DNA from 2 places in the Shigella sp. FC1967 genome. Region 1 is predicted to be linked to the other one. Evidence: predicted binding sites of a transcription regulator. Region 1 holds the regulator's gene; the other holds the start of a gene.
The links. The regulator PurR, encoded in region 1, represses purine synthesis genes. The targets are predictions, from matches to a motif close to CANGCAAACGTTTGCNTG.
Positions count from the first base shown of each region.

Region 2: rbsD (D-ribose pyranase) is a predicted target of PurR. The motif match lies at 1,927-1,944, and genes of this name have one in related genera.

Region 1 is NZ_MIIZ01000585.1:56-6,555, forward strand. It holds gene sodB (superoxide dismutase [Fe]) at 514-1,092, shown strand; gene cydH (cytochrome bd-I oxidase subunit CydH) at 1,230-1,313, opposite strand; gene purR (HTH-type transcriptional repressor PurR) at 1,581-2,606, shown strand; gene punR (DNA-binding transcriptional activator PunR) at 2,633-3,535, opposite strand; gene punC (purine nucleoside transporter PunC) at 3,654-4,871, shown strand; gene cfa (cyclopropane fatty acyl phospholipid synthase) at 5,178-6,332, shown strand; gene BHE89_RS06050 (riboflavin synthase subunit alpha) at 6,429-6,500, opposite strand, start outside.
Region 2 is NZ_MIIZ01000222.1:11,651-17,155, reverse strand. It holds partial or broken gene rbsA (ribose ABC transporter ATP-binding protein RbsA) at 1-1,489, opposite strand, end outside; gene rbsD (D-ribose pyranase) at 1,497-1,916, opposite strand; gene dxs (1-deoxy-D-xylulose-5-phosphate synthase) at 2,264-4,129, opposite strand; gene ispA ((2E,6E)-farnesyl diphosphate synthase) at 4,196-5,119, opposite strand; gene xseB (exodeoxyribonuclease VII small subunit) at 5,120-5,383, opposite strand.

The DNA.
Region 1 (6,500 bases):
ACTTTTGCTACTTTACGTGCAAGCAAGAGGGATATACTCTTATGCCAAAGTCCATTTTCAATGGATCATTACTATTAAGCTCACAACTAGATAAAAAAACTATCATACCCATAGCAATAAATATTTTTTTCATATTGATACATTCCTTTGAGTGTAACTTCACATTAGTGGGTATTTATTATAACGACTTATCTTGACAAACAATGTTAACTTATCCCACAAAACCACATTAACAGAATGAAGTTTGTACTTTTTACTTCTCTCATTACAAATGTACTTTTGCTACTTTACGTGCAAGCAAGAGGGATATACTCTTATGAGTATAATTAATCTATATGGCTTATAACTATAGATAAAAGATATTTAGCTGTTATTTCAGCAGATTTTTGTTAAAATAATTAGCAAAATAGTAACAACTTAGTGATTCATTTGCCTCATTTTATCAATTCAAATGATTTTGATGGAATGATTTCAGGCACAAAACCCGAAATAGATAGTTTAAAGGAGTACGCAATGTCTTTCGAATTACCAAAATTACCTTATGCGTTAGATGCTCTTGAGCCACACATCTCTAAAGAAACTTTAGAATATCACTACGGCAAACACCACCAAACCTATGTAACCAATTTAAATAATCTGGTTAAAGGTACTGATTTAGAAAGCAAATCTTTAGAAGAAATCATCAAATCTACTGATGGTGGCATCTTTAATAATGCAGCTCAAGTATGGAACCACACTTTCTACTGGAACTGCTTAGCACCAAATGCAGGCGGCGCACCAACAGGAAAAATCGCTGATGCTATCAACAAAGCATTTGGCTCTTTTGAAGAGTTCAAAAAACAATTTAATGATGCGGCAGCTAAAAACTTCGGTTCAGGTTGGACATGGTTAGTTAAAAAAGCAGATGGTTCGATTGCAATTGTTAACACGTCTAACGCTGCAACTCCTGTTTCAGGCGAAGACAAACCATTGTTAACTGTTGATGTATGGGAACATGCTTACTACATCGACTACCGTAACGCGCGCGTTAAATATTTAGAAGAGTTCTGGGCATTGGTTAACTGGTCATTTGTTGAAGCTAACCTTGCTTAATTGAGCTTGATAATCAAAGGTGAGTGATTCAGATTCATTTTTAGTGATAAAATAACAAAGGGCCTCGAGCCCTTTGTTATATTCAGATATTCGATAATTTATTATTTAAATTGATCGGATAATCTATAAAGCAGTGATTAGAATAACATAGTCGAAAATAAAACGATCATAACAAGCGCTGCAACTGCTGTACTCAAACCAAATTTCAGATCCGTATCCATCTATTTCTCCCTCAAAATGATTATAATACACATTTTAACCATAACCTTGTCATGGTTAATTATTATCACATATCAATATTTGTTAAAATAGCGACCAGTGCACAATTTATAACATTGATTAATACTTTCACTTTTGAGCTAGATCATACAAAATTCACAGCTAATCGCTAAATTATTGCCAGTGTTTGCCCTATGTATGACTATACTGGCAGTCAAACCACAAAATTAGATAAAAGAGACCAATGAAGGTCAGGAGTTTTCCACACCATGGCAACAATAAAAGACGTGGCAAAACGCGCAGGCGTATCAACCACGACTGTTTCTCATGTGATCAACAAAACACGTTTTGTTGCTGAGAACACACGGGCAGCAGTTTGGGCCGCTATAAAAGAATTAAATTATTCACCTAGTGCCGTTGCGCGTAGTTTAAAAGTCAATCACACCAAATCTATTGGCCTGTTAGCCACGTCCAGTGAAGCCCCTTACTTTGCTGAAGTGATTGAAGCTGTTGAAAATAGTTGTTATAGCAAAGGTTACACACTGATTTTATGTAATTCACATAATAACCTTGATAAACAAAAAGCCTATTTAGCAATGCTGGCACAAAAACGTGTTGATGGATTATTAGTCATGTGTTCTGAATATCCCGATCACCTTCTGACTCTTTTAGAAGGCTATCGTAATATTCCAATGGTTGTCATGGATTGGGGTAAAGCGCGTGGCGACTTTACAGATACCATCATCGATAACGCTTTCCACGGTGGCTATATTGCGGGTCGTTATCTTATTGAGCGAGGTCATCGTGACATTGGTATTATTCCTGGTCCATTAGAACGTAATACTGGTGGTGGCCGATTACAAGGTTTTTTAAAAGCCATGGAAGAAGCAAAAATCACAGTAAAAGATGAATGGATTGTACAAGGCGACTTTGAGCCGGAATCTGGTTATAAAGCCATGTACCAAATGCTAAATCAAAAACATCGCCCTACTGCTGTTTTTTGTGGTGGTGATGTGATGGCAATGGGTGCGATTTGTGCAGCAGATGAACTTGGCCTACGTGTTCCTTTCGATATTTCTATTGTGGGTTATGACAATATTCGTAATGCTCGTTATTTTACACCGGCCCTAACGACCGTCCACCAGCCAAAAGAACGTTTAGGTCAAATGGCATTATCAATGTTGCTTGATCGCATCGTCAATAAACGCGAAGACGCCCAAACAATCGAAGTTCATCCACGATTAGTTGAGCGTCGTTCAGTCGCTGATGGTCCTTTTATCGACTACCGTCGTTAATTCATATTTATTCAACGACCTGATTTCTAACGAAGCCACTCCTCATTTAAGGTTTGGCTATCTCCAAGATAATCTAACAACCATGTTAAAGCGGGAGATTCACTTTTATCGACCCACGTCAGGCAGCATGGGCTGTCTGGCAATGGTTGTGCTAGTTGTAAAGTAACCAGCTTGCCTTGTTTAATTAAAGATTCAGCACGGTGCCAAGGCACCATTCCTACACATAATCCCGCTAACAAACATTCAAGCCCCATATCCCATGTTGGTACGACCATCCTGCGTTGGTTATTTAGCGCCCATGTGTCACGCTTTGGCAAACTGCGTGAGGTATCTTCTAAACATAAACTTGGATAAGGCCGCATTTCATCATCCGTTAATGGATGTTGTGCTTTTGCTAAAGGGTGATCAACATGACAAACGCAGCGCCACGGCATAAAACCCATATCTCTAAAGCTATAACGTTCACCAATTGGTGAGGCTCTTGTTGCACCAATAGCTAAATCAACACGCCCATTGACCAAGGAGTCCCATACGCCATTAAACACTTCAGGATAGACATACAGTTCAATATCAGGAAAATGACGATAGAAATCGAGAATAAGTTGTTGTGTTCTTTCTGGTTTTACAATGCCATCAACGGCTATACTAAACTGACCGCGCCACCCATTAGAAACTTGTTGACAAAGATGCCGAGTGTCATTCATTTTTTTGATAACAGATCGTGCTTCTTTGATAAAAATTTTACCTGCTTCGGTTAATTCTACATCACGGTGACGGCGTTCAAACAAGGGAACGGCAAGCCATTCCTCTAATTGCCGAACAGTGTAACTAACGGCGGATGGCACTCTGTGCAATTCTTGAGCAGCAGAACTAAAACTTCCTGTTCTTGCGACTGCATCAACAACTTCTAAAGAGTATTCTGACCACATAGAGTTTATTCCTTTGAAAATTTTTCACAGCATTAACCAAATATTCCCGTTTCACAAGTAAAATAAGTCTTCGTTACAATATATAAAATGTTCTACATCACATAGCATAGAAAATAAAATGAATTCTAAAACATCCACACAATCAAAAACACCTATGAGCTTTATGGTGTACCTAGCGGGTTTAAGTATGCTAGGTTACTTAGCTATTGATATGTATTTACCTGCATTTGGTATGATGCAGCGTGAACTCGCTATTAGCGAAGGGGCTATTAGTAATAGCTTAAGTATCTTTTTATTTGGCTTTGCTGTTGCTCAATTACTTTGGGGACCACTTTCTGACAAAGTCGGTCGTAAACCTATTCTTCTTATCGGTTTAAGCCTTTTCTCTTTAGGCTGCCTTGGTATGCTGTGGGTTGAAAGTGCAACTGGCTTACTGGCTATGCGCTTCCTACAAGCTTTCGGCGTCTGCTCTGCTGCCGTTATTTGGCAAGCTCTTGTTATCGACCGTTTTGATGAATCTCGCGCTCAGCATGTCTTTGCTTTAATTATGCCACTGGTTGCATTATCACCTGCACTTGCACCTTTAATCGGTGCATCGCTATTAGAGCACGGTGGCTGGCGTATGATTTTCATGCTGTTAATGGCAGTAACGTTAGTATTAATGCTACCGACATTAATGCTAAAAAACATTAAACAAAAATCAGTCACAGATGCGAACCAATCTTCTGCTTCATTTATCACTTTACTAAAATCGCCTCTCTATACAGGTAACGTATTAGTTTACGCTTCTTGTAGTGCAGGTTTCTTTGCTTGGTTAGCCGGCTCACCCATCATTCTTGAAAAAATGGGTTATTCGCCACAGGATATCGGTTTAAGTTATATTCCACAAACTATTGCATTTATGGTGGGTGGTTATGGTTGCCGTATTTTACTGTCAAAAATGACTGGTAAAACGTTACTACCACTGTTATTAATTGGTTATGCTGTCAGTATGACCGCCTTATACCTTGTTGCTAAATTTACGGAACCAACATTAACGACTATTTTAATTCCGTTCTGTATTATGGCCGCAATGAATGGTGCATCTTATCCAATCGCGGTATCTAATGCTTTATCCGCTTATCCTGAAATCAGTGGTAAAGCCGCTGCGTTACAAAATGCACTTCAATTGGGTCTTTGCAGCTTAGCCAGTTTTATTGTGTCTGCATTTATCAGCCAACAACCTCTGATTAACACCACTGCAATTATGGCGTTAACCGCAATCCCAATGGCTGTTGGCTACTTTATTCAGCGAAATAAATCTGTTATCAAACACACGGTTCAAACAGTAGAATAATCACCACCCTCCCTTTTAGGATTTATCTTAAAAAGGCCATTTTATAAAAAATGGCCTTTTTCTTTTCTAGAGAAAAACAATTTACATCTCTATACTTGCTTATACGCTGTAATAGCGTTTTATTTATTTTTCTTTCGGATTTTGAAACATTAAACAGATTATTTGCTGATTATGGCAGATTAGTTATTTTATTAATTCTATTCGTTCAATGCATTTTGAACACAATACCATTTTAATACTGTCAATCTGCACACATCCTTTTTTAGCTTTATGTTTCAAAACCCGCTTAGTTTACGCGGAGAGTATATGAGTACATCTTGTGTAGAAGAAGGCCGAAAGACCTCCAACGATCCTTTTAAAAAGATCGCAATAGAACTGTTAGCTCACGCTGATATTCGAGTTAATGGCTCAGAACCTTATGATATTCAGGTTCACAATCAGAATTTTTATAAAAGAGTATTACAGCAAGGCTCATTAGGTCTCGGCGAAAGTTATATGGATGGTTGGTGGGATTGTGAGCGACTGGATATATTCTTTCATAAAGTTTTACGTGCTGGTCTTGAAGATAAGCTCCCACAAAACCTACATGATATTTTTAAGATTGCAACAGCCCGCCTTTTTAATCTACAAACACAAAAACGCGCATGGATGGTAGGTAAAGAGCATTACGATCTTGGTAATGACCTATTTACTGCCATGCTTGATCCTAATATGCAATATTCCTGTGGTTACTGGAAAAATGCAGATAATTTAGACCAAGCCCAAGAGCATAAATTAGATTTAATTTGCCGAAAATTAGATTTAAAACCAGGTATGACCTTATTAGATATTGGCTGTGGCTGGGGTGGACTTGCCGCTTATGCCGCAAAACATTTTGGAGTTTCTGTCACTGGGGTCACTATTTCTGTTGAACAGCAGAAATTAGCACAAGCACGATGCCAAGGACTTGATGTTAATATTATTTTAGAAGACTATCGTGATTTGCATGAACAATTTGATCGTATCGTTTCTGTCGGTATGTTTGAGCATGTTGGCCCTAAGAATTACGCCACTTATTTTGATGTCGTTCGCCATAATTTAAAAGAAGATGGTCTGTTTTTATTGCACACCATAGGTTCTAATCGCGATAAAGTGAATGTAGATAGCTGGATAAGCAAGTATATTTTTCCTAATGGATGTTTACCATCTATTCAAAAAATTGCTCATGCAATGGACAATAAATTTGTGATGGAAGATTGGCATAACTTTGGTGCTGATTACGATAAAACATTAATGGCGTGGTATCAGCGTTTTTTAGCTTGTTGGCCAGATATTGAATCTAACTACACTCCGCGCTTTAAACGTATGTTTAGCTATTACCTTAATGCCTGTGCGGGTGCATTTCGCGCTAGAGATATCCAGTTATGGCAAATAGTACTCAGTCCTAAAGGCCAGATCGGCGGTCTACAGATCCCGCGTTAATTATTCTTTTGATAAAAAGAGAAAAGCCAGTTTGATTGACAAACTGGCTTTTTCTTTGGCTATCTGTTCAGAACAACAACATTAATTATGTGAAATTTATTCTTCATTGCTAAGTTGTTGTGCTGCTAATAAAGCTTGTTGCTGCGCTTGTTGTGCCATAACACGCTC
Region 2 (5,505 bases), on a different contig from region 1:
TATTGTTTACCAACAGCCGCTGCCATTAGCATTTCTTGTGTGACATTGTGTGCCGAAAACTCACCACTAATACGACCTTCATGCATAACCAAAATACGGTCACTCATTCCCATTACCTCAGGCATTTCAGAAGAAATTAAGATGATGCTTAATCCTTCTTGTTTAAATTTATTAATTAGCTGATAAATTTCTTTTTTAGCGCCCACATCAACACCACGAGTGGGTTCATCAAGAATAAGTACTTTAGGGCGAGTCATTAGGCCTCTTGCGATAGCCACTTTTTTGTTGATTTCCCCCAGATAAAAAGCCAATAGTTTGATCCATTGAAGGCGTTTTTATATTGAATAATTTAATAAAGTCACCGACCGTGAGTTGCTCTTCTTTATGATTAATCACACCCATACTGCGGCTAAAATAGCGAAGTGCAGTCAGAGACATATTTTCTTTTACTGACATGCCAAGCACTAAACCATCACGCTTTCTATCTTCAGAGATGTAAACAATACCTTGTTCCAATCCTTCAACGGGTTTTTTGATTTGGCAGGGTTTACCATCTAACTCAACGGTGCCATTAGTTTTGGGTAATGCGCCGTAGATAATTTTCATTAACTCAGTACGACCCGCTCCCATTAATCCTGAAATACCAAGAATTTCGCTTTCATGTAATGAGAAACTCACTTCGTGAACATCTTCGCCACTGAGGTTAATGACGTTAAGTTTTATTTTTCCTTGTGGAATATTAATACGAGGGTATTGATCTTCTAACTTACGCCCCACCATCATTTCAATCAGGGTGTCTTCTTTTAATGAAGCGACAGGTTTTTCACCAATAAACTGGCCGTCTCGTAGTACCGTTACGTCATCACAAATCTCAAAGATCTCTTTTAAACGGTGTGAGATATAAACAATGCCACAACCTTGATCCCTCAGTTCACGAATAACACTAAATAGTGATTCAGTTTCAGTGTCAGTTAATGCGTCTGTTGGTTCATCCATAATAATCACTTTGGAACCAAAGCTAAGCACCTTGGCAATTTCTACCATTTGCTGATCGCCAATTGATAATTCAGACACTAAACGGTGACTACTGTAAGCAAGGTTTAATCGGGCTAATAACTTATCGGCCTCTGTATACATTTTCTTCCAATCGATAGCACCAAAAGCACGTGTAAATTCACGACCTAAGAAGATATTTTCTGCAATGGTTAATTCTGGAATAAGGTTAAGCTCTTGATGAATAATGCCTATTCCTGCTTCTTGGGAAGATTTTGGGCCATTGAAAGCACAACTTTTGCCTTGATAAATCACTTCGCCAGCATCTTTTTTTATAGATCCCAGTGAGTACTTTCATCAGTGTTGATTTTCCTGCGCCATTCTCACCGACTAAAGCCATTACTCGACCTGGGTAAATTCGCAACGTTGCGCCTGATAGTGCTTTTACGCCGGGGAATGACTTATCAATATCTTTAAGTTCAAGTAAAGGTTCCATATTGTCCTCAAAAAGTCACACCAGAAAACAACACAATATTGGCATAAGGTGTACATTCACCCGTTCTAATAACAGCTTTATTTTCAGTAAGTTGCTTCTTTAATGTTTCATGTGAAACAGAGATTATTTGGATAGGTTTCTTCTGCTCTTGTTCTAATAAATGGAGGTAAGAGATGATTTCATTAAAAAGAGAAGGATTGATCGTTTTAATTTCGTCCGCCAGCATTACGGCTTCCACTTGCATCTCATGAGTGATCGTCTGCAGTACGGACATAAAGTCTGGAATACCTTGAGTCAGAGCAAGATCAATCCGTTCAACAGAGGAGGGAATAGGTAATCCGGCATCTGCAATAGTGATTTTGTCAGTGTGTCCTAAACGTGAAATGACACTCGAGATAGGACTATTAAGTAATACACCTTTTTTCATGTTTCCTCCTCAGCGAAACGTTTCGCTGTCTACATAGTAGAAAAGAAAGAGGGGAAAACAAGTTTGATTTATTCATATTGTGAACATGATACGAAACGTTCGTTGGTGAACAAAAAGAAAGAAAAATCTAAACTTGATTGAATAAATTAACGCTGAATGGTTTCAAGAAAAAAAGTATTTGTTTTCAGTGAATTTCATAAAAATGTGATAACGGACAAGATTATATGGGGGGAATAAGAAGTATGAAAGCGTAAACCAGTATTATACAAGTAGATAATCACAGCCTAAAAAATGTATTAACCTCTCCTTTAGTTAATCAGGAGAGGTTTTTAATCAATTTAATTCAATTAGTTAGCTTGATAAGCCTTAATTGATTTCTCAATACCTTCGGCATCTAATCCTAAGTCAGCTCTGATTTCTTCTTGTCCACCTTGTGGTACAAAAAGATCAGGTATACCTAAGTTCAAGACAGGTACAAGGCAACGTTCTTGCATGAGCAACTCATTAACACCACTACCAGCGCCGCCCATAATGGCATTCTCTTCTAGCGTTACTAACATATCATGTTGTTCAGCGAGAGAAAGAATAAGTGATTGATCAAGAGGCTTGATAAAACGCATATCAGCGACAGTAGCATCCAATTTTTCAGCCACTTCTAACGCTTCTGGTAGTAATGTACCAAAGTTTAGGATCGCAATTCCCTTGCCTTGACGACGAATAATACCTTTACCCATAGGTAGTGGATTAAGTGGTTGCAATTGCGCACCAACACTAGAACCTCTTGGATAGCGTACGGCAACAGGGCCATCTTGATAGTGATAACCAGTATGAAGCATTTGGCGACATTCATTTTCATCACTTGGCGCCATAATGATCATATTAGGAATACAACGTAAGAACGAGAGATCAAAAGCGCCTTGGTGAGTTTGACCATCAGCTCCCACAATACCGCCACGATCAATAGCGAATAAAACAGGTAGTTTTTGAATGGCAATATCGTGGATCACTTGGTCGTAAGCGCGTTGTAAGAATGTTGAATAGATAGCAACAATCGGCTTATAACCCCCAATTGCTAAACCTGCTGCAAACGTAACGGCATGTTGTTCTGCGATCGCAACATCAAAGTATTGTGATGGGTATTCTTTTGAGAAACGCACCATACCAGAGCCTTCACGCATAGCTGGGGTAATAGCCATGAGTTTGGGATCAGTTGAGGCTTCTTCACATAACCAGTCACCAAAAATTTTGGAAAATGTAGGTCGTGCATTCGGGCTTTTAGGTAATGTACCTGCTTGTGGATCAAACTTAGGTACAGCGTGCCAGCTAATAGGATCACGTTCAGCAGGCGCATATCCACGGCCTTTTTTAGTCATAATATGCAGAAGTTGAGGGCCTTTTAGATCACGCATATTAGCGAGTGTTTGTACTAATGCAATAACATCATGACCATCAACTGGACCGATATAGTTGAAGCCTAGCTCTTCAAACATGGTGCCTGGAACCACCATGCCTTTAATATGTTCTTCCGTCTTTTTCAGTAATTCTTTAATGGGGGGAATACCAGAAAAGACCTTTTTTCCACCTTCACGCAAGGTCGTATACAGTTTGCCAGATAACAATTGTGCAAGGTGATTGTTTAATGCACCAACGTTTTCTGAAATCGACATTTCGTTGTCATTAAGTATAACGAGCATATCAGGTTCAATATCCCCTGCGTGGTTCATTGCTTCAAAAGCCATACCCGCAGTAATTGCACCATCACCAATGACACAAACTGTTTTTCTGTTCAGCTTTTCTTGCTCAGCTGCAACAGCCATACCTAGACCTGCACTGATAGAGGTTGAAGAGTGACCGACACAAAGCTTGTCATATTCACTCTCTTCTCGCCAAGGGAAGGGATGCAATCCATTTTTTTGACGGATAGTATCAATGCGGTCACGGCGACCTGTTAAGATCTTATGAGGATAAGCCTGATGGCCAACATCCCAAATGAGGTTATCAAAAGGGGTTTTATAAACGTAATGAAGAGCAACCGTTAACTCAATAGCACCTAAACCTGAGGCGAAGTGACCACTTGAGCGGCTGACACTGTTTAGAAGAAATAGCCTTAGCTCATCACAGAGTTTAGGTAAACTCTCTTTTGGTAATAGGCGCAAATCTTCTGGTGTTTCAACCAACGCCAATGTGGGATATTTTTCGATATCAATGCTCATGTGATGCCTATTAATTAATCACTTGTAATAGGGAAAGAACAGGTAAGCTGCTCTCTTTATTTTTTATTAGTTTTTCCGTTTGACGATAAAACTCGCTAATTGTTTAAGCGTGGTCGTATCGTACTCGTATTGCTCAAGAAACGCTAAGGCATCCAGTGCTTCGTTATACAATTCCTGTGCTTTCTTTTGAGCTTGTGCTAATCCAAGGAGTGCCGGATATGTGCTTTTTCCTGACTCTTGGTCGCTCCCTTGACGTTTTCCTGTTTCTTCAGTACTGCCAATGACATCTAAAATGTCATCTTGTACTTGAAATGCGAGGCCAATAGAGTGGGCATACTTATCTAGTGCGGGTAATACATTATGGCCTTTTGAGCCAGCACTAAATGCACCTAATCGGACAGCTGCACGAATTAATGCACCTGTTTTGTGTAAATGGATTTTTTCAAGAGATGCGAGGTCAATTGATTTATCTTCGGCTTCAAGATCAAGTGCCTGACCACCACACATACCTGCCAGCCCGCTGGCTGTTGCTAATTCAGCAATCATAGCAACGCGATCGGCGATTGCAACATCAGGCATGGGATTTTTGGCTAAGATCTCAAAGGCTAATGTTTGTAATGCATCACCCGCTAAAATTGCGTTGGCCTCACCAAACTCAATATGACATGTAGGCTTACCACGACGTAAATCATCATCATCCATCGCAGGTAAATCATCATGAATGAGAGAATAAGCGTGAATACATTCTACGGCGGCGGCGGGGGCATCAAGGTTAAGTGCTGGGACTTTAAACATTTCGCCCACTGCATAAACAAGAAAAGGACGTAAGCGCTTTCCACCTAAAAGAGCACCATAATGCATGGCTTTACCTAACGGCATGTCAGTAAATGGTAAAGCGGATAGCGCTTGGTTTAATGCATCATCAACACGTTGGTGGGCGGAATCTAATTTATGACGGAACGCATCCGTACTTGAAGTTGCGTTACTCAATTATTCTGCCTCTTGGATAAAATTATCAGGAGTTGCATTATCGTCTTCTTTTAGAAGAATACGAACACGTTGTTCAGCATCTTGTAATGTTTTTTGTCCAACACGGGCTAGACGAACGCCGTGTTCAAACTCATTAAGCGCTTCTTCTAGAGGGAGCTCACCGGATTCTAAACGGTTTACGATTTGCTCAAGTTCTTGCATAGATGCTTCGAAACTTGGTGTTGGTGCGGTGTCTTCGTTAATTGGTGTCGTTTTCTTAGCCATAATATTTTTGATAATAAAGCATGTTAGCGCTGAATAATAGCGATCATCTTACTACAAGTAAGAAGAAAATTTCTTATTCAGTCGATGATTTTTGCGGGTGAGCCCTAAATATTGGTGATATA